Litorilinea aerophila: one gene and its partner. Each later gene encodes a partner of the first gene's protein in a complex. Links are inferred from orthologs where the notes say so. Each region holds a gene or a part of one and is shown in the gene's direction. Other genes may lie near its edges.

Region 1 (11,090 bases):
GGTACCACCATCCACAACATCGAGCTCTATCCGGGCCGGGGTGGTCAGCTGGTGCGCAGTGCAGGCAACGCGGCCCAACTGGTGGCCAAAGAAGGGGCCATGGCCCAGGTTCGCCTGCCCAGCGGGGAGGTGCGCTACATCGACATGAACTGCCTGGCCACCATCGGCCAGGTTTCCAACCCGGATCACGCCAACATCACCCTCGGCAAGGCCGGGCGGAAGCGCTGGCTGGGCCGGCGGCCGGCCGTGCGCGGCGTGGCTATGGATCCGGCTTCCCATCCCCATGGCGGTGGCGAAGGCCGCTCGCCCATCGGGATGCCTGGGCCGAAGACACCCTGGGGCAAGCCTGCCCTGGGCAAGAAAACCCGGCGCAACAAGCGCACCAGTAAGTACATTGTGCGTCGTCGCGGTGGTGGAAAGAAGTAGGGGAAAGCCATATGTCTCGTTCACTGAAAAAGGGGCCATACGTTGCCCCCAAGCTGCTCAAGAAAATCGAAGAGATGAATCGGAAGGGAGAGCGCAAGGTGATCAAAACCTGGTCCCGCGCCTCCACCATCTTCCCACAATTTGTCGGCCACACCATCGCCGTTCATGACGGACGCCGCCATGTTCCTGTCTACATCACCGAAAACATGGTCGGCCACAAGCTGGGCGAATTTGCGCCGACGCGGTTCTTCCGGGGCCACATCAAATCTGAAAAGAGCACCCGGGCTCGCCGGTAGGACCGATCCTGTCAGAAAGCGTAAAGGCGGACAGCGTGGAGAGCCGAACTATGCAAGTGCAAGCAGTGACCAAATATACGGGGATCAGCGCACAGAAGGCCAGGCTGGTCGTTGACGAAGTGCGGGGGAAACGCGCCCAAGACGCGTTGGTACAGCTTCAGTTCATGCCCCAGGCAGCGGCGAAAGTGGTGGCCAAAACCATCAAGAGCGCCCTGGCCAACGCCACGGAAAACTACGGCCTGGAGGCGGAGGACATGTACATCGCCAAGATCGTGGCCGATGAAGCTCCCCGCCGCCGTTGGCGGCGCTTTGGCGCCCGGGGGCGCTTCAAGCCCTGGATTCGCCGATCCTCCCACATTACCGTCGTGTTGGAAGAACGTGTCGCGGGCGAAAGCTAAGGAGGGGAGCATTGGGTCGCAAGGTACATCCCAGGGGATTCCGTCTGGGAATCATTAAAGAGCACCGCAGCCGCTGGTTTGCCACCGGCAGGACCTATACCGAACAGCTGGACGAGGATCGAATGATCCGGGAGGTGGTTCACGCGGACCTGCCCAGGGCCGGCATCAGCAGCATCGAAATCGAGCGCCAGCCGAACCAGGTCCATGTGATCATCGACACGGCCCGGCCGGGCGTCATCATCGGCCGCAAGGGCGCCAGCGTTAACCAGCTGCGGTCCAAGTTGCAAGATCTGACCCACAAGAAGGTCAAGATCGATGTGCGGGAGATCGCCAAGCCGGAACTGGACGCCCGCCTGGTGGCCGAAAGCATCGCCGAGCAGTTGGAGCGGCGCATCAGCTGGAAGCGGGCCATGAAACAGGCCGTTCAGAAGACCATGCGTGCCGGTGGCAAGGGCATCATGATCACCGTCGCCGGCCGCCTGGGCGGCAGCGAAATGGGCCGGGTAGATACCGTGCGGGAAGGCCAGGTGCCCCGGCACACCCTGCGGGCCGACATCGACTACGGCACGGCCGAAGCCAACACCACTTTCGGGGTGATCGGCGTCAAAGTCTGGATCTACCACGGCGAAGTGTTGCCGGGTGAGGAATATCACGCACGCTACAGCGCCGAAGCGGCCTCCTGACGGCCGGCGCCAGCGGATGGAGGATTGAACCATGTTGATGCCAAAACGGGTCAAGTATCGAAAGCAGCAGCGCGGGCGCCTCAAGGGGAAGGCCTACCGGGGCAACCAGATCGCCTTCGGGACCTACGGCCTGCAGGCGGTGGAGCCCCACTACGTGACCAGCCGCCAGATCGAAGCGGCACGTCGGGCCATCGTGCGCTACATCCGCCGGGGCGGCAAGCTCTGGATCCGCATCTTCCCGGATAAGCCCTTCACCAAGCGGGCCGCCGAGACCCGCATGGGCTCCGGTAAGGGGAATGTGGAATACTGGATGGCGGCGGTGAAGCCCGGGCGCATCCTGTTCGAAATGGCAGGGGTGCGGGAGGAACAGGCCCGGGAGGCGTTGCGTCTGGCCTCCCACAAGCTGCCCATGCGGACACAGTTTGTGGCCCGCGAGGACCATACCGGCAGTTGAACCTGGTTCGGGCCCGGCCATCGCCAGGCGGTGGATCGGCGCAACGACAGGGTTCACGTGAGGAGGGTAACCGATGAAAGCAAGCGAATTGCGAGCCATGACCGACGCGGAATTGGCCAACCAGTTGGACGACCTGTACCAGGAGTTGTTCAACCTGCGTTTTCAGAAGAGCACCGGCAAACTCACCAACACAGCCCGCCTGGGGCAGGTGCGGCGGGACATCGCCCGCATCAAGACCATCCTGCGGGAACGTGAGTTGGCAGGGATGAGCGAGTGAGGAGATTGAGCCATGCGGGAACGACGAAGGACGCTGGTTGGGGTGGTCACCAGCGATAAGATGGACAAAACCGTGGTCGTCACGGTCCAACGGATCACTCGCCACCCCTTGTACGGCAAGGTGATCAAAGTCAACAAAAAATATAAGGCTCACGACGAGAACAACGAAGCCCGAGAGGGCGATCTGGTGCGCATTTGCGAATGCCGGCCGATCAGTAAGGAAAAAAAGTTCTTCGTCCAGGAGATCCTGGAGCGGGCCGACGTCGTCTAACACGAGGAACAGAGACCATGATTCAGCAAGAAAGCCGGCTCCGAGTAGCCGATAACACGGGTGCCAAAGAGCTTTTGACCATCCGCGTGAAGGGCGGCAGCCAGCGTCGGTACGCTGCCATCGGGGACGAGATTGTGGCCACGGTGAAGTCGGCCTCCCCCACCGGGAGCGTGAAAAAGGGGGACATCGTGCGCGCCGTGATCGTGCGCACCCGGCGCCCCCTGCGGCGGGCGGATGGCAGCTACATCCGCTTCGACGAGAACGCGGCCGTCATCGTGGACGACAATAAGAACCCCCGGGGCACGCGCATCTTCGGCCCGGTCGCGCGGGAGTTGCGGGAAAAGGGCTACATGCGCATCGTCTCCCTGGCGCCCGAAGTTCTGTGACGGCGGCTGGGAGCATCCCTTTCCCGGGCCCCGGTCAGATGGTAGATGAGCATCGGAATCCAGGCAGGCGAGTGTGTCTCGCTTTGACTCCCTTGCGACAAGAGGAGCGTGTTGAAAGATGAAGGTCAAGATTAAAAAGGGCGATACGGTGGAGATCATCGCCGGCAACGATAAAGGCTACCGGGGTCAGGTCCAGCAGGTGATCCGCAAGAAGCGGAAGGACGGCAGCTACGACCCCAACCGGGTCTACGTCATTGTCAGCGGTGCCAACATGGTGATCAAGCACCAGCGGGCCACCCCCAATGTGCGAACCCAGACCGGTCGCATCGAGCGGGAGGCGCCCATCCACATCAGCAACGTGATGCTGGTGGGGACCGACGGCCGTCCCACCCGGGCTGGCTACCAGGTGGCCTCCAACGGGGAGAAGATTCGCATCGACCGCCGGACCGGCGAACCGCTGCCTTCCCCTGGGGAGAGTGCCTGACAGGCGGTGTGCCCCGGGCTATCTGGGGACACCTGGCGTGGGCGGCTTCCCAGGGGGAAGGCGCCGGCGATTCACCTTTGAAAAGAGATCAATGGCCTGACCTGGCGCCGTACTGGGCGGCGCTTGCGGGCAAGGAGTGAAGAAAAATGAGCGAAAACGGCAAGAGCCCCAGGCCGGTACCTCGACTGAAGACCCGCTACTGGGAGGAAGTGGTGCCGGCCATGATGAAGGAGTTCGGCTATCGTAACGTGATGCAGGTTCCCCGCATCACCAAGATCGCAGTCAACATCGGCCTGGGCGAGGCCCTGCAGAACAGCAAGGCCCTGGAGGCGGCGTCCAACGACCTGGCCGTCATGACCGGCCAGCGACCGGTCATCACCAAGGCCCGGCGCTCCATCGCCACCTTCAAGCTGCGCGAGGGGATGCCCATCGGCGCCAAGGTGACCCTGCGGGGGGATCGCATGTGGGACTTCCTGGACCGGTTGATCAACATCGTCCTGCCCCGCCAGCGGGATTTTCAGGGCGTCTCCCCCGACTCTTTTGACGGCCGGGGCAACTACAGCATCGGCCTGCGGGAGCAGCTGGTCTTCCCGGAGATCGACTACGATCAGATCGACAAGGTGCGTGGCCTGGAGGTGACCATTGTCACCACTGCCGAGACCGATGAAGAGGCCCGCCGCCTGCTGGCCTTGATGGACATGCCCTTCAAGCGTTCCTAAGCGCCAGACCGGCCGGTTGCGGCCCATTTGGTCGCAACTCGTCTATGGCGTGGTGCTTGTGACTTGAGACCGTTGGCGTGAGACCCTGGTGCCGGTGCGCGAATCCTGGCGCCAACCAGAACAGTCGGAGAGGATTACCGTGGCGAAGAAGTCCATGATTGCTCGTGAGAAGAAGCGCAAGTACGCCGTCCGGGTGCGCAACCGCTGCAAGATGTGTGGCCGGCCCCGGGGCTACATGCGCCGCTTTGGCCTGTGCCGGATCTGCTTCCGACATGAGGCCCTCAAGGGCAACCTGCCGGGCGTCGTCAAGTCCAGCTGGTAAGGTTTGCCCTGTAGGACGATCGGCCCACTGCTTTTGATACTGCTTTTGATGTGGTGGTTTTGATGTGATGGTTTTGATGTGATGGTTTTGATGTGGTGGCCGATCCACGTTTCAGGTTGCTAACTACAATTTTCTGCAGGATACCTGCCGTTTGTGCGACTGCAATTTGGGGCTTGTATAGTTCCAACCTGTGGTTGCGGCTTTTCCCAGGCTCCTGGCCGTCGGGAAAAGACAAATTGCAGGAGATTGCAAGAGTAGCCGAAGGAGATAGAAATGGTTACCGATCCTATTGCGGATATGCTGACTCGCATCCGCAACGCCTGCATGGTGCAACACCGGCAGGTGGCTATGCCTGCCTCCAAGCTCAAGATCGGCATCGCCCGTATCTTGAAGGAGGAAGGCTTTATCGAAGACTACACCGTGACCGGGGACAGCCCCCAGCCCAATCTGGTGCTGACCTTGAAGTACACGGGGCGCGGCGCGCCGGTGATCAACGGCCTGGAACGGGTCAGCAAGCCCGGTCGCCGGGTCTACACCGGTTATCGGGAGATCCCCTGGGTCCGGAGTGGCCTGGGCATCAACATCATCTCTACGCCCAAGGGGTTGCTGACGGGGCGCCAGGCCCGGCGCGAGAAGGTCGGCGGCGAGATTCTCTGTAACATCTGGTGAAAAAGGATCCCTTTCCAGGGACGGCCTCTATGCCCGGCCTGGAAACGTGATTCGTGTCAGGAGGGTATCATGTCACGCATAGGACGCAAGCCGATTCCGGTACCGGCCAACGTCACCGTCAAAGTGGAAAAGGGAAACCGGGTGACGGTGACTGGGCCCAAGGGGACGCTCGAGGCGCAGCTCAGCCCCGCCATGGAGATCGTCCAGGAAGACGGCCAGATCATTGTGAAGCGCCCCAGCGATTCCCGCCACCACCGGGCCCAACATGGCCTGACCCGTTCTTTGCTGAACAACATGGTGGTGGGCGTGACCCAGGGCTTCTCCAAGAAACTGGAGATCCACGGCGTCGGCTATCGAGCTGAAAAGCAGGGCGACAACCTGGTCTTGCAGGTGGGTAAAAGCCATCCGGTGATCTTCCGCCCGCCGACCAAGGACATCACCTTCGAAGTGGACCGGGATGGCCGCTCGCTGGTCGTCTCGGGGATTGACAAGTGCGCGGTGGGTGAGCTGGCTGCCGTGATCCGCAAGACCCGCCCCCCGGAGCCCTACAAGGGCAAGGGGATCCGCTACGAAGGCGAGTATGTGCGGATGAAGGCGGGCAAGGCCGGCAAGGCGAGCCGCTAAAAAGCATCCTCATCTCCTGGCGGGCGCCATCCAGCGCCCTCGGGAGCGGTGAGTGAACGGCAACAGGAGCAGAAAGAAAGATGGCCAAGGAAAATCGTGCACAGGCGCGCAAACGTCGCCACCGCCGTGTTCGGCGCAAGGTCTTTGGGACCCCTGAGCGCCCGCGGCTGAACGTCTATCGCAGCCTGTATCAAATCTACGCCCAGATCATCGACGACACCACCGGGACGACCCTGGTTTCCGCCTCCACCCTGGACCGGGCGCTGCGCAGCGAGCTGGCTTCCCTGGATCCCCAATCCAGGGCCCGTGCTGTGGGGCGGGCCCTGGCGGAGCGAGCCCGGGCCAAGGGAATTGAAAAGGTCGTCTTCGACCGAGGCGGCTATCCCTACCACGGCCGTGTCAAGGCCCTGGCCGAGGGGAGCCGGGAAGGTGGACTCGTTTTCTGAGTTTGTTGGGAGAAAAACATGGCACGTGGAGATCGACGGGATAATCGACGGGAAAGACGGAAGGACCGGGAACGGGAGGAGCGCGAAGAGCTAGACGAGCGCGTCGTCCATATCGCCCGCACGGCCAAGGTGGTCAAAGGAGGGCGACGCTTTGCCTTCCGGGCCGTGGTTGTGGTCGGGGATCAGAAGGGCCGCGTCGGCGTGGGCGTTGGGAAAGCCCGAGAAGTGCCCGATGCCATTCGCAAGGCCTCGGAGCGGGCCCGCAAGAGCATGGCCCAGATTCCGCTGCTGGGGACCACCATTCCCCATGCCATTGAGGCCAACTTCGGCGCTGGCAAAGTCCTGCTGAAGCCGGCCAGCCCCGGCACCGGCGTGATCGCCGGCGGCGGTGTCCGCGCGGTGGTGGAAGCCTGCGGCATCAAGGATCTGCTGAGCAAGTCCCTGGGGAGTGACAACATCCTCAACGTGGTGCAGGCCACCTTCGCCGCCCTGAAGCAGCTCCAGGACTTCCGCGTCGAGGCGGAGCGGCGGGGTGTCGATCCTCGCCACCTGGCGCCCTTCTGGTACAAGGAGGAGATGCATGGCTGAGTCCAAAACCCTGCAGATCACCCTGGTGAAGAGCCCCATCGGCTACAGCAAGCGCCAGAAGGCGACGGTGGAAGCGTTGGGGCTGCGCAAATTGCATCAGACGGTGGAGAAGGAAGACACCCCTGTCATCCGGGGGATGATCAACAAGGTCTCCCACCTGGTGGTGGTCGAAGAGGCCTGAGACCGGACCGGGACGCCCTCCGGCGGGCGAGGCCCGAAATGGCGTGTAGAGAGCCCGCCAAGCCCGAGGACGTCGCCGAATTTATAAAGGATAGAAGACCATGAAACTACATGACCTGCGTCCTGCAGAAGGTGCCAAGAAAAAGCGCAAGCGAGTAGGTCGTGGTACTGGTTCCGGTCGTGGGAAAACCAGTACGCGCGGCACCAAGGGCCAAAACGCCCGCAGCGGCGGTGGGGTCCGCCCGACTTTTGAGGGTGGCCAGCTTCCCCTGGTGAAACGCCTGCCCAAGCTGCGGGGTTTCAACAACCGCTTCAAGGTGCACTATGCGGCCATCAACGTGGATGTGCTGGACCGGCTGTTTGAGGCCAACGACCAGGTTTCGCCCGACAGCCTGGCCGATCGGGGGCTGATCGATCGGGGCGATCCCATCGTCATCTTGGGGCGAGGGGAGATCGGCAAGCCGGTACATGTGAAGGCCCACCGGGTCAGTGAAAGCGCCCGCCAAAAGATCGAGGCCGCGGGCGGCTCCATCGAGCTGTTGCCCGTCTTCGTCAACAAAAATCTGCCCCGTTCCTGAGACGGATGCGTTACGTCGGTCTGTCCGATTGTTGCCGTATTGCCTGTCACCCCGGTGGGTGGCCCGCCGTCCCGGCCCCAGGCCGGAGCGACCTGAGCCGCCCATCGGGAAGTGATGGGCCGTGCTGGATTATCAAGGGGGAAGATCTTTATGCTTGAGGCTGTACGTAATGCATTCCGTTTGCCGGATCTGCGCCACAAGCTCCTGGTCACCATCGGCATTCTGATCCTCTACCGGTTTGCCGCCAACATTCCGTTGCCTGGCGTAGACCGGGATGCCCTGGCCCAGTTGTTCCGGGGCGACGATCAGAATATGCTCCTCAGCCTCCTGAACTTTTTCAGCGGTGGCGGCCTGGCCCAGATGGGCGTCATGGCGTTGGGGGTCTATCCCTACATCACCGCGTCCATCATCATGCAGCTGCTGACGCCCATTGTGCCCGCATTGGAAGAGCTCAGCAAGGAGGGGGAGCAGGGGCGCATGCGGATCAACCAGTACACCTACTGGATGACCGTGCCCCTGGCTGTCTTGCAGGCCATTGCCCAGGGGACGCTGCTCAGCCGCCCGGTGGGTGGCGGCCTGGTGATCCTGCCCAACTGGGGCTTCACCGGGGACGCACTCCTGCCCTCGCTGACCATCATCTTCGGCATGACCGCCGGCACCATGTTTGGCGTCTGGCTGGGGCAGCTGATCACGGAGCAGGGCATCGGGAACGGCGTCTCCCTGATCATCTTTGCCGGGATCCTCTCATCGGTGCCGTTCCAGATCCGCCAGCTTTCCCAGCAGCCGGTGCTCCTGGTCATCTTCGTCATCATCACCGTCCTGACCGTGGCCCTGATCGTCTGGGTGCAGGAAGGACAACGGCGCATCCCGGTTCAATACGGGAAACGGGTCCGTACCATGCGGGGGAATCGCATGATGATGGTGGGCGGACAGAGCACCCACGTGCCCCTGCGGGTGAACACTGCAGGCATGATCCCCCTGATCTTCGCCCAGAGCCTGCTCATCCTCCCCAGCACGGTGGCCAGCTACTTTGTGGCGCGGCCGGACTGGCTGGGCAGCGTGGCCCTCTGGGTGAGTAACGCCATGAGCCCCACCAACTTCCTGTACTGGCTGCTCTACTTCCTGTTTACCGTGGCGTTCACCTATTTCTACACCGACGTCATGTTCCGGCAGCAGAATCTGCCGGAGACCCTCCAGAAGCAGGGCGGCTTCATCCCTGGCATCCGGCCCGGGCCCCGTACAGAGGCCTACCTCAACGGCGTCCTTTCCCGGATCACCCTGGTGGGGGCCCTCTTTCTGGGCTTCATCGCCATCCTGCCCTACCTGGTGGGTGTGGCCGCGGACAGCATCTTTGGCGGCGCCGGCGTATTGACCGGCTACCAGTCGCTCATCATCAGCAGCGCAGGCCTGCTGATCGTGGTCGGTGTGGTGCTGGACACCATGAAGCAGATCGAAGCTCAGTTGCTCATGCGTAACTACGAGGGCTTCATCCGCTGAGCCGTCCATCTGGCCGGCCAGAGACGGATGGTTCGCACGACTCAATCGCTCCTGGGCCTTCGGGCCCGGGAGCACTCCCGGCACCGGTGTGGGCTAGTAAATCCCGACAGAAATTCGCCGATGGTTTCTACCAGAGGGAGCGCGCCCAGAGGGCGCCCGGAATTTCTGCCGTGGTATTTACGCCAGGCTATACTAGAGCTCGGCGCCGGTGTAGGGACCAGCAGGACTTTGAGGAAGGATCATGAACGATCAACGGCGCATGTATCTGGTGTTGCTCGGTGTGCCGGGCGCCGGTAAAGGCACACAGGCGAGGTTGTTGTCGGAGAAACTGCAGATTCCTCAGATTTCCACGGGGGATCTGTTTCGCTATAACCTGAGCCACGAGACGGAACTGGGGCTGTTGGCCAAACAGTACATGGATCGGGGCGATCTGGTACCGGATGAAGTGACCATCCAGATGGTGGCAGAGCGGATCCGCCAGGAGGATTGTGCCCGGGGCGCCATTTTCGATGGTTTTCCCCGCAACCTGAACCAGGCGACGGCCCTGGATCAGATGACCGCTCCCCATGGCGGCATCTCCCTGGCCCCCCTGATCCACCTGGAGGATGAGGAGGCCATGCGCCGCATCACAGGGCGCCGGGTCTGCCGACAGTGTGGCGCGGTCTATCACGTGGAATTCAATCCGCCGGCCCGGGAAGGCATCTGCGACATCGACGGCGGTGAACTCTACCAGCGGGACGACGACAAGCCCGAGACGGTACGGAACCGGCTGTATGTCTACTACAAGCAGACGGCGCCCCTTATCGGTTACTACTTTGCCAAGTCCCTGCTGGTGGAGATCGATGGCTCTCGGCCCATTGAAGAGGTCAACCGGGAGCTCCTGTCCGTGTTGCCCCAGGATGTGTTGGAGTCGTGAATTCCGGCCGAACTTGGCCGATGGTTTCCATCCTGGAGAATGCTCCGGGAGGCGAGTCCGGCTTTCCTGTATGACCTCCCCGGTGGGGACATGCAGGCCGGGACGCGCGGAGGATGGTACGGGTGACCCATGTTTAGACGGGGTAGTCGAAAGTTTTTACGACGGAAGTTGAATCAACCGGTGCAACAGCGGAAAATGCCCATCCTGAAGAGCCCGCGAGAGATCCAGATCATGCGGGAAGCCGGGCGGATTGTGGCCCGGGTCCACGCCGCCATGCGGGAAGCGGTGCGTCCTGGCATCAGCACCTGGGAGCTGGACCAGATCGCGGTGGAGGTCATGCAAAAATATAACGCGACCTCGGCCTTTCTGGGCTATCGGGGATACCCGGCCCACATCTGTACCAGCATCAACGAGGAGCTGGTCCATGGCATCCCCAGCAAGGAGCGAGTGCTGCGGGCCGGGGATATCATCAGCATCGATGTGGGCGTCCGCTACCGGGGCTTCATCGGAGACAGCGCCTGGACCTACGCCGTAGGGGAGGTCAGCCAGGAGGCCCAGCAGTTGATGGCGGTGACCGAAGCCTGTCTCTACGCCGGGATCGAGCAGGCCCGGGTCGGCAATCGCATCGTAGACATCAGCCGCAGCATCCAGTGGTACGTGGAGGAACATGGCTTCCACGTGGTGCGGGAATACACCGGCCACGGCGTCGGACGGCAGATGCACGAGCCGCCCCAGGTCCTCAACTACGTCTCGAACGACGTGGATGGCAACTATGTCATCCAGCCTGGCCTGGTGATCGCCATCGAACCTATGGTCCAGCAAGGAACCTGGCAAACCCGCACCCTGAGCGACAACTGGACGGTGGTCAGCGCGGACG
Region 2 (10,963 bases), on another replicon or contig:
AGGTGAGCACGTAGACGATGGGGGATTCCCTGGGCACATCGGCAGCCGGAGTCTCGGTAGCCGGCGTGGAAGGTGTCTGGGCACGGGCGATCCCGACGCCCGTGGCCATGACCGCCAGCCCCAGGAGCAGCCCGGCCAGGAAGAGGCCCAGGAAGAGCCGCCCCCCCCTTGGGTCGGCGTAGGCTGGCGAAAACGCCCCGGCAAAGGGGCTCCTTTTTCTCCGGTTGGAACGCTCGATAGATTTCCGCCGGAATTGATGGGGGGTCAAGCCTGCGGTGAGAAATGGAAACTGCCTGGAAATGCTCATTTATCCTTTCGGAACGGAGGACAGAACCCCGCCATGCCGGGCCCCGGCCTTCACCGAGGCCACCTCGGCCATCATCTCCTCCACAGAGCGGCGGCCTGTGGCGGTGGCGGCACCCAACATCTGGGCCAGCTCATCGATACGCGCCTCTCCCTCCAGGCAGCGGACGACGGTGCTGGTGCGCTCCACGCCATCCACCTGCTGGACCTGCTTGTTGACGGTGAAGTGGCGGTCGCCAAAGGCGGCCAGTTGGGGCAGGTGGGTAATGCAGAGCACCTGGTGGGTCACCCCAGGGCCGTCTCCCTGGGCCGCGCGATCCTGGCCGGTCAGCCGCCACAGCTTCTGCCCCACCACCGCGCCGATGCGGCCGCCGATGCCCTGGTCGATCTCGTCAAAGATGAGGGTGGGCGTGGCGTCGGCCTGGCTCAGGACGCTCTTCAGGGCCAGCATCAGCCGTGCCGTCTCGCCGCCGGAGGCGACCCGGGCCATGGGTTTCAGGGGTTCGCCCGGGTTGGCGCTGATCAGGAACTCCACCTGGTCCACGCCGGTGGCATCGAAGGCCACCCGGCGGCCGTCGGGCAGGTAGGCGCCATCCTCCCGGGGGGTCTGGTTCACGGCCACGGCGAAGCGGGCCCGGGCCATCTGGAGGTCGGCCAGCTCGGCTTCCACCTGCCGGGCCAGTTGTTCACCCGCGGCCTGGCGCTGGGCGCTCAACTCGGCCGCCAGTTGCCCGATCTCGTGGAGCAGGCGCTCCTCGGCTTCCTCCAGCTCAGAGGTGCGCACCTCCCAGTTGCTGAGCTCCTCCAGTTCATCCCGGGCTTTTTGGCCGAAGGCCAGGATCTGCTCCAGGGTGTCGCCATACTTGCGCTTCAGGTTGTGGATGAGCTCCAGCCGTTCTTCCACCTCCTGGAGCCGCTCCGGGTTAAACTCCAGCCCTTCCGCGTAATCCTGGAGATGGCGGGCCAGCTCGGCCAGCTGTTCCAGGAGCGCCTGGGCATCCTCGGCCGCGGCGTTCATGTCCGGGTCGATCCGGGCCAGCCGTTCCAGCCGGCCGACGGCTTCGCTCACCAGGTCGATGGCACCGGGCATTTCCCCCTCGCCTTCGCTGAGGATGGCTGTGGCGGCCTGGGCCAGGGAGAGAAGGGCCTCTGCATTGGCCAGGCGCCGGCGCTCTCCCTCCAGCTCCTCATCCTCCCCGGGCTGGAGATCGGCGGCGAAGATCTCCTCCACCTGAAACTGAAGCAGGTCCATGCGTTGGGCGATGGTGCGGGCGTCCTGGCGCAGGCGGTCCAGTTCGGCGCGCACCTTGCGCAGGGCAGCCACCCGGCTGGCCACTTCCCGGCGCAGGGGCAAAAGGCCGGCGTAGCGGTCCAGCAGGTGCACGTGGGTGCGGGGCCGCAGCAGGTTCAGGTGTTCGCCCTGGCCGTGGACATCGATGAGGTGGCCGGCGATCTCGCTCAGGATCTGGAGGCTGACCACCCGGCCGTTGACCCGGCAGATGTTGCGGCCGTTCAGGCGCACCTCCCGGCTCAACACCAGCCACTGGGGCGAATCCGGCTCGTCCAGCCCCTGGGCCTCCAACAGGCGCTGAACTTCGGCGATGACCTCGTTGGCCTGCTCGGTGGCCGATGCGGTGGCCGATCCATTGGGCTGGGCCAGGTGGAAGGTGGCCTCGATCTCGGCCACATCGGCGCCGGCCCGCACCCATTCGGCCGTAGCCCGGTCCCCCAGCAGCAGGCTGAGGGCATCGATGATGATGGACTTACCCGCGCCTGTTTCCCCGGTCAGGATGTTGAGCCCTGGGCCGAAGGTCAGCTGCAGATCGTCGATGATGGCAAAGTTGCGGATGGACAGCTCGTGTAGCATGCCATTATTGTAGCACAGACCCCACCTTTCCTGAACAAAATCCTCTTTTGCATCTATCCATGATGGTGCTATAATGCAGCCAATGATGGCTTACCCCATGCAGCCCCGTCTGCAACTTTGTCACGCTTTAGAATTGGAGGCAAACGCATGTTACCGAATTTTGGCCCGGTCGAGTTGATCTTGATCCTGGTGATTGTGACCATGCTCTTCGGCGTGGGGAAATTGCCAGAAGTCTTCGGTGCCGTCGGCAAGGGAATCCGGGAATTCCGCCGCCAGTCGTCCCTGGAGGATGAGAAGCAGAAGGATGATAACACGGCAGCCGGGGAAACCCACGAGGCCTCATAACGTTTAGCGAACATCTGTCACCCCACTTGTTCGCGACAGAGGTCTTGTCTCCGAAATTCCTGCCGTGCGATTGACATGATTGACCCCCAGAGCCCCGCCAGGAGCTCTGGGCATCCCCATGAACACTTCCCGGCGGGTTCGTCTTCCCTCCTGAACCGCAGTGAACAGCCCGGTTGTCAGCATCGCGTCAACCGGGTTTGTTTTGTTCCAGATCCAGGACCCGTTGGCCAGCCCGAAGACACTCCCCGCCGCCCAAGGAGACGCAGAAGCGCATAAGGTAGACCGCGTGAGGCTCTTGCACTTCCTGCTGCTGGCGGCCGTTTTGTTGACGGCCTACTTTGCTCAGCACATCTTCGACCAGCGAAGCATGGCCGGGTTTTTCCCCGCTGGTTGGCTGAGCGCGTGGCCGGTCCTCTACCGCCTGAACTTCTGGCTGCCCGCGGATCTCATCCGGCTGGCCCTCTGGCTGTCGGCGCTCAGCAGCCTGGCCTTTGGCTGGTTGGCGCCGCCCTGGCCGACGGCGGTGTGGCCCCGGCTGCGACGGTCGAACCCAGACCCGACGGTGGACGGCAAGGGAACGCTGGCGGCTGCCGGCCTGGCCGTGGGCCTCTGCCTGACCGGGCTGGTGACCCTGCTGTTGGCCACCGGCCACGCCGAACAGCGCTGGATGCACCTGGCCTGGCCGCTGGGGATGGTCAGCTACGTGGTGGGCGCAGCCTGGATGCTGCCCCGCCGCCGGGAGCCGGCCAACCAGGAGGAGAGCCGGGGCCGCACCCTGCTTCCCCTGCTGCTGATCCTGGGCGGCGCGTTCTTCCTGTTCACCCACCAGTGGATTGATGTGCCGGTTCGGGTGGATATCCGCGTGGCCGAGTTGGGTCTGCAGGCCCGGGCCGAACTGGCGGCGGGCTGGCGCCAGCTCTTCCAGCCGGTAGAAGAGGGTCAGCTCCCCCTGGCCTACCTGACCACGGGCCTGGGCATCTGGCTCACGGGCGACAACCTGCTGGGCATCCGCCTGGCCGGCCTCCTGGCCGGCGTGCTGGCCACCCTGGCCACCTGGCTTGTGGGCCGGGAGATCTTTCGGCGGGTTCCCCTCTACGGCCCCTATGGTGAATGGCTGGAAGACGATGGACGCTGGCTGTGCTGGCTGGCAGCCGCCCTCTTTGCCACCAACTACGCCACCCTCCATTTCAGCCGCCTACCCCTCCACATGGAAGTGGTGGCATGGGGTAGCCTGGGGCTATGGGCCCTGGCCCGGGGAGTGCGCACGGGCAGCGGCCTGTCCCTGGCCGGCAGCGGCGTGCTCTTGGGCGTAGCCTCCCTCCTCCACCCCAGTGGGCTGGCCCTGGTGGCCGTGGGCGGAGCCTGGTGGGTAGGCGTCTGGCTCCTGGGCCAGGGTTGGCCGACGCAGGTCCGCGGCCGGGGCCGCTCCCGGCTCCTGACCTGGCTGGGTGGTGTGGCGGTGGCCTTGGGGCCCTGGCTGGGCACGTGGATGGCCGATCCTCAACGGCTTCTGGGCTATCTCTTCCAGGCACACCTGTGGACAACCGCCAGCGCCGAAGGGACGCCGGCCGGGCTATGGCCCCTGGTGCAACAGTCCGCTTGGCTGAACCTGCGCCTGGGCCTGCTCACCTTCAACCTCCTGCCGGACCAAAGCCCCTGGTTCGGCTACCCCGGGGCCCTGCTGGGCAGCCTGGTCGCGCCCCTGTTTGTCCTGGCGGTCGGCGGCCTGCTCCTCAACCTGGACCGCTGGCCTGGCTGGAGCCTGGTGACCTGGCTCATGGGCGCGCTGATTGGCTACGCGCTGCTGGCCCCCGGCACCGTCCAGTGGACCTGGCTGTTACCGGCGCTGCCGGCGGCCATGCTGGCCGTGGCCTTTGGCGTGGACCGCATCCGGGTCATGCTCATGCACGACCTGGGCACCTGGAGCGGCCAGGCCTTTTTGTACGTGATGTTGGGATTGGTGATCGGCGTGGGGCTCTTCAACTGGGTGGACTACTACCAGTTCGTCCAGTCCGACGACGATCTGGCCAGCTACGTGGGCCGGGTCATCCGGGAGACAGGCGAGCAGACGCCGGTTCTGCTGTTGGGCCAGGTGGATGCCCAGGCCCTGTGGACCTACCCCACGGTGACCTTCCTGGCCAATGGCAGGCTTCCCCAACGGCTGGAGATGCCCGACGAAGGGTGGAACGCCCGTTCGCTGCCGCCGGGGACCCGGGTGCTGATCACGGCCGACGATCCCGCGGCCCTGGTGGCTGTGGAGCAATATTATCCCGGCGGCACCCTGGCCGTGTACCGCAACCAGCACAACAACCCGATCCTGTACGTCTACGACCTGCCGCCGGCCCGGCCAGGGGAGCAGACCTCTGGCCCGCGGGAAGAGACGTCCCCGAGGGAGGCGGCAATTTGGTGAAATGGAAGCCCCTGGCTATACTGGATCGGTATTGTGCACCCGGAATCCCACGAAGGTGGGACGTGCTGACATCAGGACGAGGCTCATCCGCCAAATGTGTGGGAACCTGCCTGCGAAACCGGGGTGGGTAGCGTACTTTTGTGGTCGATGCACTTTTGTGGTCGATGATGTGGTAGTAGATGATATGGTAGATGAGCCCAGGACGATAGGAGCCAGGACAGAGCCATGAATTTTGCCGATTATTTGATGATCGCCACCATCATCATCTCTGTGGCGCTGGTCGCAGTGGTGCTGATCCAGGGGCAGACGGGAAGTGGCCTGGGGAGCGTTTTTGGTGGCTCCGACATCTATCGCACCCGGCGGGGTATCGAAAAGACCCTGTTCAACATCACGTTCATGCTGGCGGGCCTCTTCTTTCTGCTGGCCCTGCTGACCGTCGCGCTGGAGTAAGCGGGCCGGCCCGTTGCCGGGCATCCGGCCCCAGAGGCCGATCCCGGCGCCCTGTCCGCTTTTGGTTTCGCTCTCGGTAAGGGACGATTGCCCATGGTGCAGTCCCGTTCTCCATCCCTGCCCCCCACTTCCCCGGCAGTCTCCATCGGCAGGCACCTGCGCTGGCAGGTGATCTTGGCCCTGGCCGGCATCCTGAGCCTGGCCTTGCTGCTGGGCTACTCCACCTACCAGGTGGAGACGGTCCTGGTGCCCGACCGGGGAGGCGTCTTTCGCGAGGGCATCGCCGGGCGGCCCCAGTATCTCAACCCCCTCCTCTGCAATGTGACAGAAGCCGATCAAGACCTCTGTGGCCTGCTCTATCGGGGCCTGACCCGCATCGACAAGCGGGGCCGGGCCGTGCCCGACCTGGCATCCGGCTGGACCATCACCGACGACGTCCTCTACACCTTCCGCCTGAAGCCCGACCAGTACTGGCATGACGGCCAGCCCATCACTGCCGACGACGTCCTGTTCACCGTCGGGATCCTCCAGTCGCCGGATCTCCTCAACCTGCCAGACCTGGCCAGCCTGTGGCGGTCCGTCCAGGTGGAGAAGGTGGACGACCTGACCGTGCGCTTCCAGTTGAGTGAACCCTTTACGCCGTTCCTGGACTACACGGCTATCGGCCTGCTGCCCCGTCACGTGTGGGGCCAGGTACCGCCGGCTCAACTGGCCACCATGGCCCTGACCAGTTCGCCCATCGGCAGCGGGCCCCTGCAGGTGGCCCAGATCGACACCGATCACATCCGGCTGGAACCAAGCCCCTACGCCGGTGGCAACCGCCCCTACATTGCGGCCCTGGAGTTCCACTTCTACCCGGATCACGCCAACCTGCTGACCGCTTACCTGAACGACGAAATTGATGGCATCAGCCAGATCCTGCCCCAGGATCTGCCGGTGGCCACGGCCCAGCCCGACCTGCAGCTCTTTTCCGCTGTGCAATCGGAATACCTGAGCGTGGTCTTCAACCTGGCCAATCCGGATGTGCCCTTTTTCCAGGAGAAAGAGGTACGCCAGGCCCTCTTCTACGGCCTGGACCGCCAACGCCTGGTGGACGAAGTGGCGGCTGGCCAGGGTGTTGTGGCCCATAGCCCCTTCCTGCCTGAAAGCTGGGCCTACGACCCGGCCATCCCCCACTACCCCTACGATCCCGTCCGGGCCAGCCAACTGCTGGATGCAGCCGGCTGGGTGGACAGCGACGGCGACGGCATCCGGGACAAGGATGGGCAGCCCTTCCGCTTCCTTCTCTACACCAACGACGACGACCTGCGCACCCGCCTGGCCGAACGCATCGCCGCGGACTGGCGGGCCCTGGGGATAGACGCCCAGCCCACGCCCGTGACCTTTGCCGGGCTGGTCACAGACTTCCTGACCCCCCGCCGCTTCGATGCCGCGCTCATCGGCTGGGACCTGACGGGCGATCCCGACCCGTATCCCCTCTGGCACAGCACCCAGGCCGAAGGCGGCGGCCAGAACTACAGCGGTTGGGCCAACGAGGAGGCCGACACCCTCATGGAACAGGGCCGGGCCATCGTCAACGAGGAGGAGCGCCGGGCGCTCTATGTCCGTTTTCAGCAGCTCTTCGCCGACGAACTGCCGGCCTTGCCCCTCTATTACCCGGTCTACACCTATGGCGTGAGCAGTCGGGTGCACAACGTCCAGATCGGCGCCCTGGCCCATCCATCAGAACGCTTTGCCACCTTCGCCGAATGGTACATCCTCACCCGGCGGGTCCCCGCCAACCAGGTGCCGGCCACCCTGCCGGCCACGCCGCCCGCGGCCGGGCCGACGCCCCTTTCCCCGTGAACCGGCACAGGTCAGCGTTTCTTTCCTTCACAGCCCCCAGAAGAGCCAGATGAACACCGGTGTGGTGAGGGCCAGGACCAGGTTCAGCAGCGCGCCCACCCGGAAGAAGTCCAGGAATTTATAGCCGCCCGGCCCGTACACCATGGTGTTGGTCTGGTAGCCGATGGGGGTCATGAAACTGGTGGAGGCGGCAAACATGATGGCCAGGATGAAGGCGGACGGCCGCAGCCCCAACGCGGTGGCCGTGGCCCCGGCAATGGGCGCCAGGACCACCACGGTCGCATTGTTGGAGATGAACTCGGTGAGCAGGGCCGCGGCCGCGTAGAAGATCATCAACATGAACAGGGGCGAGACCGAGCCCGCCAGCTGCACCGCCAGATCGGCGACCCACTGGGCGGCTCCAGTACGCTCCAGCGCCAGCCCCAGGGGCAACACCCCCGCCAGCAGAAAGATCACATCCCAGCGGATGGACTCGTGGATCTCGTTCACCTTCAGACAGCCGGCCAACACGGTCAAGACGCTGCCCACCATGGCCGTCACCAGGATGGGGACGCCCATGCCGGCTACCCCGACCACCCCCAGGATGATGCCCAGGGCGATGGGGATCTTTTCCCGGCGGAAGGTAGCCAACGGCGCCTGCTCGGTGACGATGAAGGCCGGCTCCCGTTTGAGCTGCTCCAGGGCATAGGGAGTGCCGTGCAACAACAGCGCGTCCCCAAGCTCCAGGGAGACGCTGCTCAGCCGTTCGTGGAGCACCCGGCCATGCTTGCGGATGGCCACCACGGAGCAGTTGAAGCGGTTGCGAAAGTTGGTACTCTCCAGGGTGCCGCCGATGAGGTCGGAACCGGGCCCCACCACCACCTCCAACAGGCCCATCTCCTGGCCCTTCTCGTCCGGCAGGTCCGGGGTGATGGAAATGCCTTTGATGCCCTGGATGTGCAGCAACTGGTTGCTGTTGGCCTGCACCAGCAGAACATCCCCCGCCTGGAGCACCGTATCCCCGTGCAGGGGCGCCAGATGTTGCTCCCCCCGGATGATGTCCAGCACCTGCACATCCACCTGACGGCTGAGCTGGCTTTCGGCCAGGGAACGGCCCACCAGGGGCGAGCCGGGCAGGATCCGGATCTCGGCCAGGTAGGCCTTCAGCTGGTAGCTGTCCGCCACGCTCTGGCCGGCCTGGCGCTCGGGCAGGAGCCGATGGCCGATCAGCACAAAGTAGAGCAGCCCCACGGCAAAGACCAAAAGGCCGATCAGGGTGAAATCGAACATGCCGAAGCCCCCGTATCCCTGGGCCGCGGCCACCGAGCTGGCCAGGATGTTGGTGGAGGTGCCGATCAGGGTGATAACGCCGCCCAACTGGGCCCCAAAGGAAAGGGGAATCAGCAGCTTGGACGGCGCCCGTTTCTGCTCCCTGGCCAGGGTCATGACCATGGGCAGGAGGATGGCCACCGTGGCCGTGTTGTTGAGGAAAGCAGAGATGCCGCCCACCACCAGCATCATGCTCACCAGCTGACGGCGCTCTCCCCGCCCCATCAGGGGGCTAAGCCAGCCGGCCAGCCAGTTGATCACCCCGGTGCGGGCAATGGCGCCGCTGAGGATGAACATGGCCAGGATGGTCACCGTGGCCGGGTTGCCGAAGCCGCCCACCACCTCGGCCACCGTCAGCCCCAGAAACGGCCCCAAGACCAGCATCACAGCCAGGATCATCAGGGCTACCAACTCCACCGGAAAGCGTTCCGAGGCAAACAAGACCAGCGCCCCCAAAAGCAGGGCAAAAGCAACAGCCATTTCCAGGGTCATATCGGTCTACCTGCTTCCAGTTCCTCTTACAAGTTGAAACGCACCTGGGGTGTATCAGCCGATGATTTCAATCATCGGCCCAAGGCAGGCCCCGGTCTCATGCCGCGCTCCCCCCTGTGTCGCGGCGGTGACAGAGCGAAGATTGCCCGTGATTCTAACACATCCAACAGACGGATGTTGGACCGCTTCTCGACGTGCGCTGCCATCCTCCAGCGGGGCCATCCGCCGGGCCGCCCGCCCCAGACAGCCGGCCACCTTTGCGGAAGCGCGACGATTGGGGCAAAATAAAAACAGGAACAACCACCCGGACACTCACGAGGTCACCATGAAGATGGACAACACATCCGACGGCTTCCCGGAGCTCTCCATCGAAGCCGAAGATCCCTCCGCCTACCAGATCCAGACCCATGCCCCGGGGCCCGATGGCCGCCTGCCCCTGGACGAGGACTTTCTGCGCCACGCGCCCAGCGGCGACATCTTTGGCCTGAGCCAGGACGCCGGCATGGGCTGGGATCCGGCCCGCCTGCGCCGGCCGGAATTCCTCATCCTCAGCACCCAGGGCGGCATCCGCGCCCCCGACGGCACGCCCATCGCCCTGGGCTACCACACCGGCCACTGGGAAGTGGGCCTGCTCATGCAGGCCGCGGCCGAAGAGTTCGCCCGCCGGGGCACCATCCCCTTCGCCGGCTTTGTCACCGACCCGTGCGACGGCCGCACCCAGGGCACCCTGGGGATGATGGATAGCCTCCCCTACCGCAACGACGCGGCCGTGGTCCTGCGCCGCCTGATCCGCTCCCTGCCCACCCGCCGGGGCGTGATGGGCGTGGCCACCTGCGACAAGGGGCTGCCCGCCATGATGCTGGCCCTGGCCGCCCAGCGGGAGCTGCCCACCGTGTTGGTGCCCGGCGGCGTCACCCTGCCGCCCACCCACGGCGAGGATGCCGGCAAGATCCAGACCATCGGCGTGCGCTTCGCCCACGGCGAGATCACCCTGGAAGAGGCGGCCGAACTGGGCTGTCACTCCTGCGCTTCGCCCGGCGGCGGCTGCCAGTTCCTGGGCACGGCGGCCACCAGCCAGGTGGTGGCCGAAGCCCTGGGCCTGACCCTGGTCCACGCCGCGCTGGCGCCTTCGGGCCAGCCCATCTGGCTGGACATGGCCCGGCGCTCGGCCCAGGCCCTCATCCGCCTCTACCAGGCCGGCCTCACCACCGCAGACATCCTCACCGAGGACGCCGTCCACAACGCCATGGTGGTCCATGCCGCGTTTGGCGGCAGCACCAACCTCCTCCTGCACCTGCCCGCGGTGGCCCACGCGGCCGGCCTGCGGCGGCCCACGGTGGAAGACTGGACCCGCATCAACCGCCAGGTGCCCCGCCTGGTGGATGTCCTGCCCAACGGCCCGGTGGGCCACCCCACGGTGCGGGTCTTCCTGGCGGGCGGCGTCCCCGAAGTGATGCTCCACCTGCGGGACCTGGGCCTGCTGCGCCTGGACGTCCGCACGGTTCACAACCGCCCCCTGGGGGAGCTGCTGGAAGCCTGGGAGCGCAGCGAACGACGCAAGCGCCTGCGGGAACACCTCTTCCAGGCGGACGGCGTGGATCCCGACGACGTCATCATGGCACCCCGCCGAGCCCGGGAGCGGGGCCTGACCAGCACCGTCACCTTCCCCCGGGGCAACCTGGCGCCGGAAGGTTCCGTGGTCAAGAGCACGGCCATCGATCCCAGCGTGTTGGATGCCGACGGCGTCTACCGCAAGGTGGGGCCGGCCCGGGTCTTCACCAGCGAGCGGGAGGCCATTGCCGCCATCAAGGGACAGACGGACAACCCCATCCGCCCCGGCGACATCATCGTGCTCATGGGCCGCGGCCCCCTGGGCTGCGGCATGGAGGAGACCTACCAGCTGACGGCCGCGCTCAAGTACCTGAAGTGGGGCAAGGAAGTGG

Evidence for each region.
Region 2: the proteins of secY (region 1) and secG are in contact, whole or in part, in a crystal structure (PDB 5AWW), measured with the Thermus thermophilus proteins. The link is inferred for Litorilinea aerophila from one-to-one orthologs. Residues at the interface, in WP_096411648.1 of Thermus thermophilus: Leu14, Gln16, Arg17, Phe20, Ile34, Pro35, Pro37, Ile72, Arg108, Arg109, Asn112, Gln113, Arg116, Ile117, Ile120, Pro145, Gly146, Trp147, Phe152, Phe155, Val156, Val159, Thr160, Val162, Ala163, Gly164, Ala166, Leu167, Trp170, Glu173; in WP_223903268.1 of Thermus thermophilus: Tyr5, Ile9, Tyr12, Leu13, Ala16, Leu19, Val20, Val23, Leu24, Gln26, Glu27, Pro28, Gln30, Gly31, Ala32, Asp34, Leu35, Met36, Gly37, Gly38, Ser39, Ala40, Asp41, Leu42, Phe43, Ala45, Arg46, Val48, Tyr53, Thr56.

Annotation. Positions count from the first base shown.
Region 1 is NZ_VIGC02000008.1:2,745-13,834, forward strand. Bases 7,128-10,123 are described here. They hold secY (preprotein translocase subunit SecY), read left to right. Parts: upstream 7,128-7,950; coding sequence 7,951-9,297; downstream 9,298-10,123. Other genes in these bases: rpmD (50S ribosomal protein L30), read left to right, coding at 7,128-7,223; rplO (50S ribosomal protein L15), read left to right, coding at 7,324-7,800; FKZ61_RS07395 (adenylate kinase), read left to right, coding at 9,557-10,123. In the rest of the region: rplB (50S ribosomal protein L2), read left to right, coding at 1-426; rpsS (30S ribosomal protein S19), read left to right, coding at 438-722; rplV (50S ribosomal protein L22), read left to right, coding at 773-1,120; rpsC (30S ribosomal protein S3), read left to right, coding at 1,132-1,803; rplP (50S ribosomal protein L16), read left to right, coding at 1,835-2,257; rpmC (50S ribosomal protein L29), read left to right, coding at 2,331-2,534; rpsQ (30S ribosomal protein S17), read left to right, coding at 2,547-2,804; rplN (50S ribosomal protein L14), read left to right, coding at 2,822-3,190; rplX (50S ribosomal protein L24), read left to right, coding at 3,309-3,674; rplE (50S ribosomal protein L5), read left to right, coding at 3,821-4,393; FKZ61_RS07355 (type Z 30S ribosomal protein S14), read left to right, coding at 4,533-4,715; rpsH (30S ribosomal protein S8), read left to right, coding at 4,989-5,384; rplF (50S ribosomal protein L6), read left to right, coding at 5,454-6,008; rplR (50S ribosomal protein L18), read left to right, coding at 6,089-6,454; rpsE (30S ribosomal protein S5), read left to right, coding at 6,473-7,042; more of rpmD, read left to right, coding at 7,035-7,127; and 2 more genes. UniProt on the Bacillus subtilis protein: The central subunit of the protein translocation channel SecYEG. Consists of two halves formed by TMs 1-5 and 6-10.
Region 2 is NZ_VIGC02000002.1:19,564-30,526, forward strand. Bases 3,894-6,762 are described here. They hold secG (preprotein translocase subunit SecG), read left to right. Parts: upstream 3,894-5,150; coding sequence 5,151-5,375; downstream 5,376-6,762. Other genes in these bases: FKZ61_RS01425 (hypothetical protein), read left to right, coding at 3,894-4,925; FKZ61_RS01435 (ABC transporter substrate-binding protein), read left to right, coding at 5,469-6,762. Also shown: FKZ61_RS01410 (NfeD family protein), read right to left, coding at 1-307; DNA repair protein RecN, read right to left, coding at 308-2,170; tatA (twin-arginine translocase TatA/TatE family subunit), read left to right, coding at 2,318-2,515; more of FKZ61_RS01425, read left to right, coding at 2,802-3,893; more of FKZ61_RS01435, read left to right, coding at 6,763-7,220; FKZ61_RS01440 (SLC13 family permease), read right to left, coding at 7,248-9,020; FKZ61_RS01445 (YjhG/YagF family D-xylonate dehydratase), read left to right, coding at 9,352-10,963. UniProt on the Bacillus subtilis protein: Involved in protein export. Participates in an early event of protein translocation.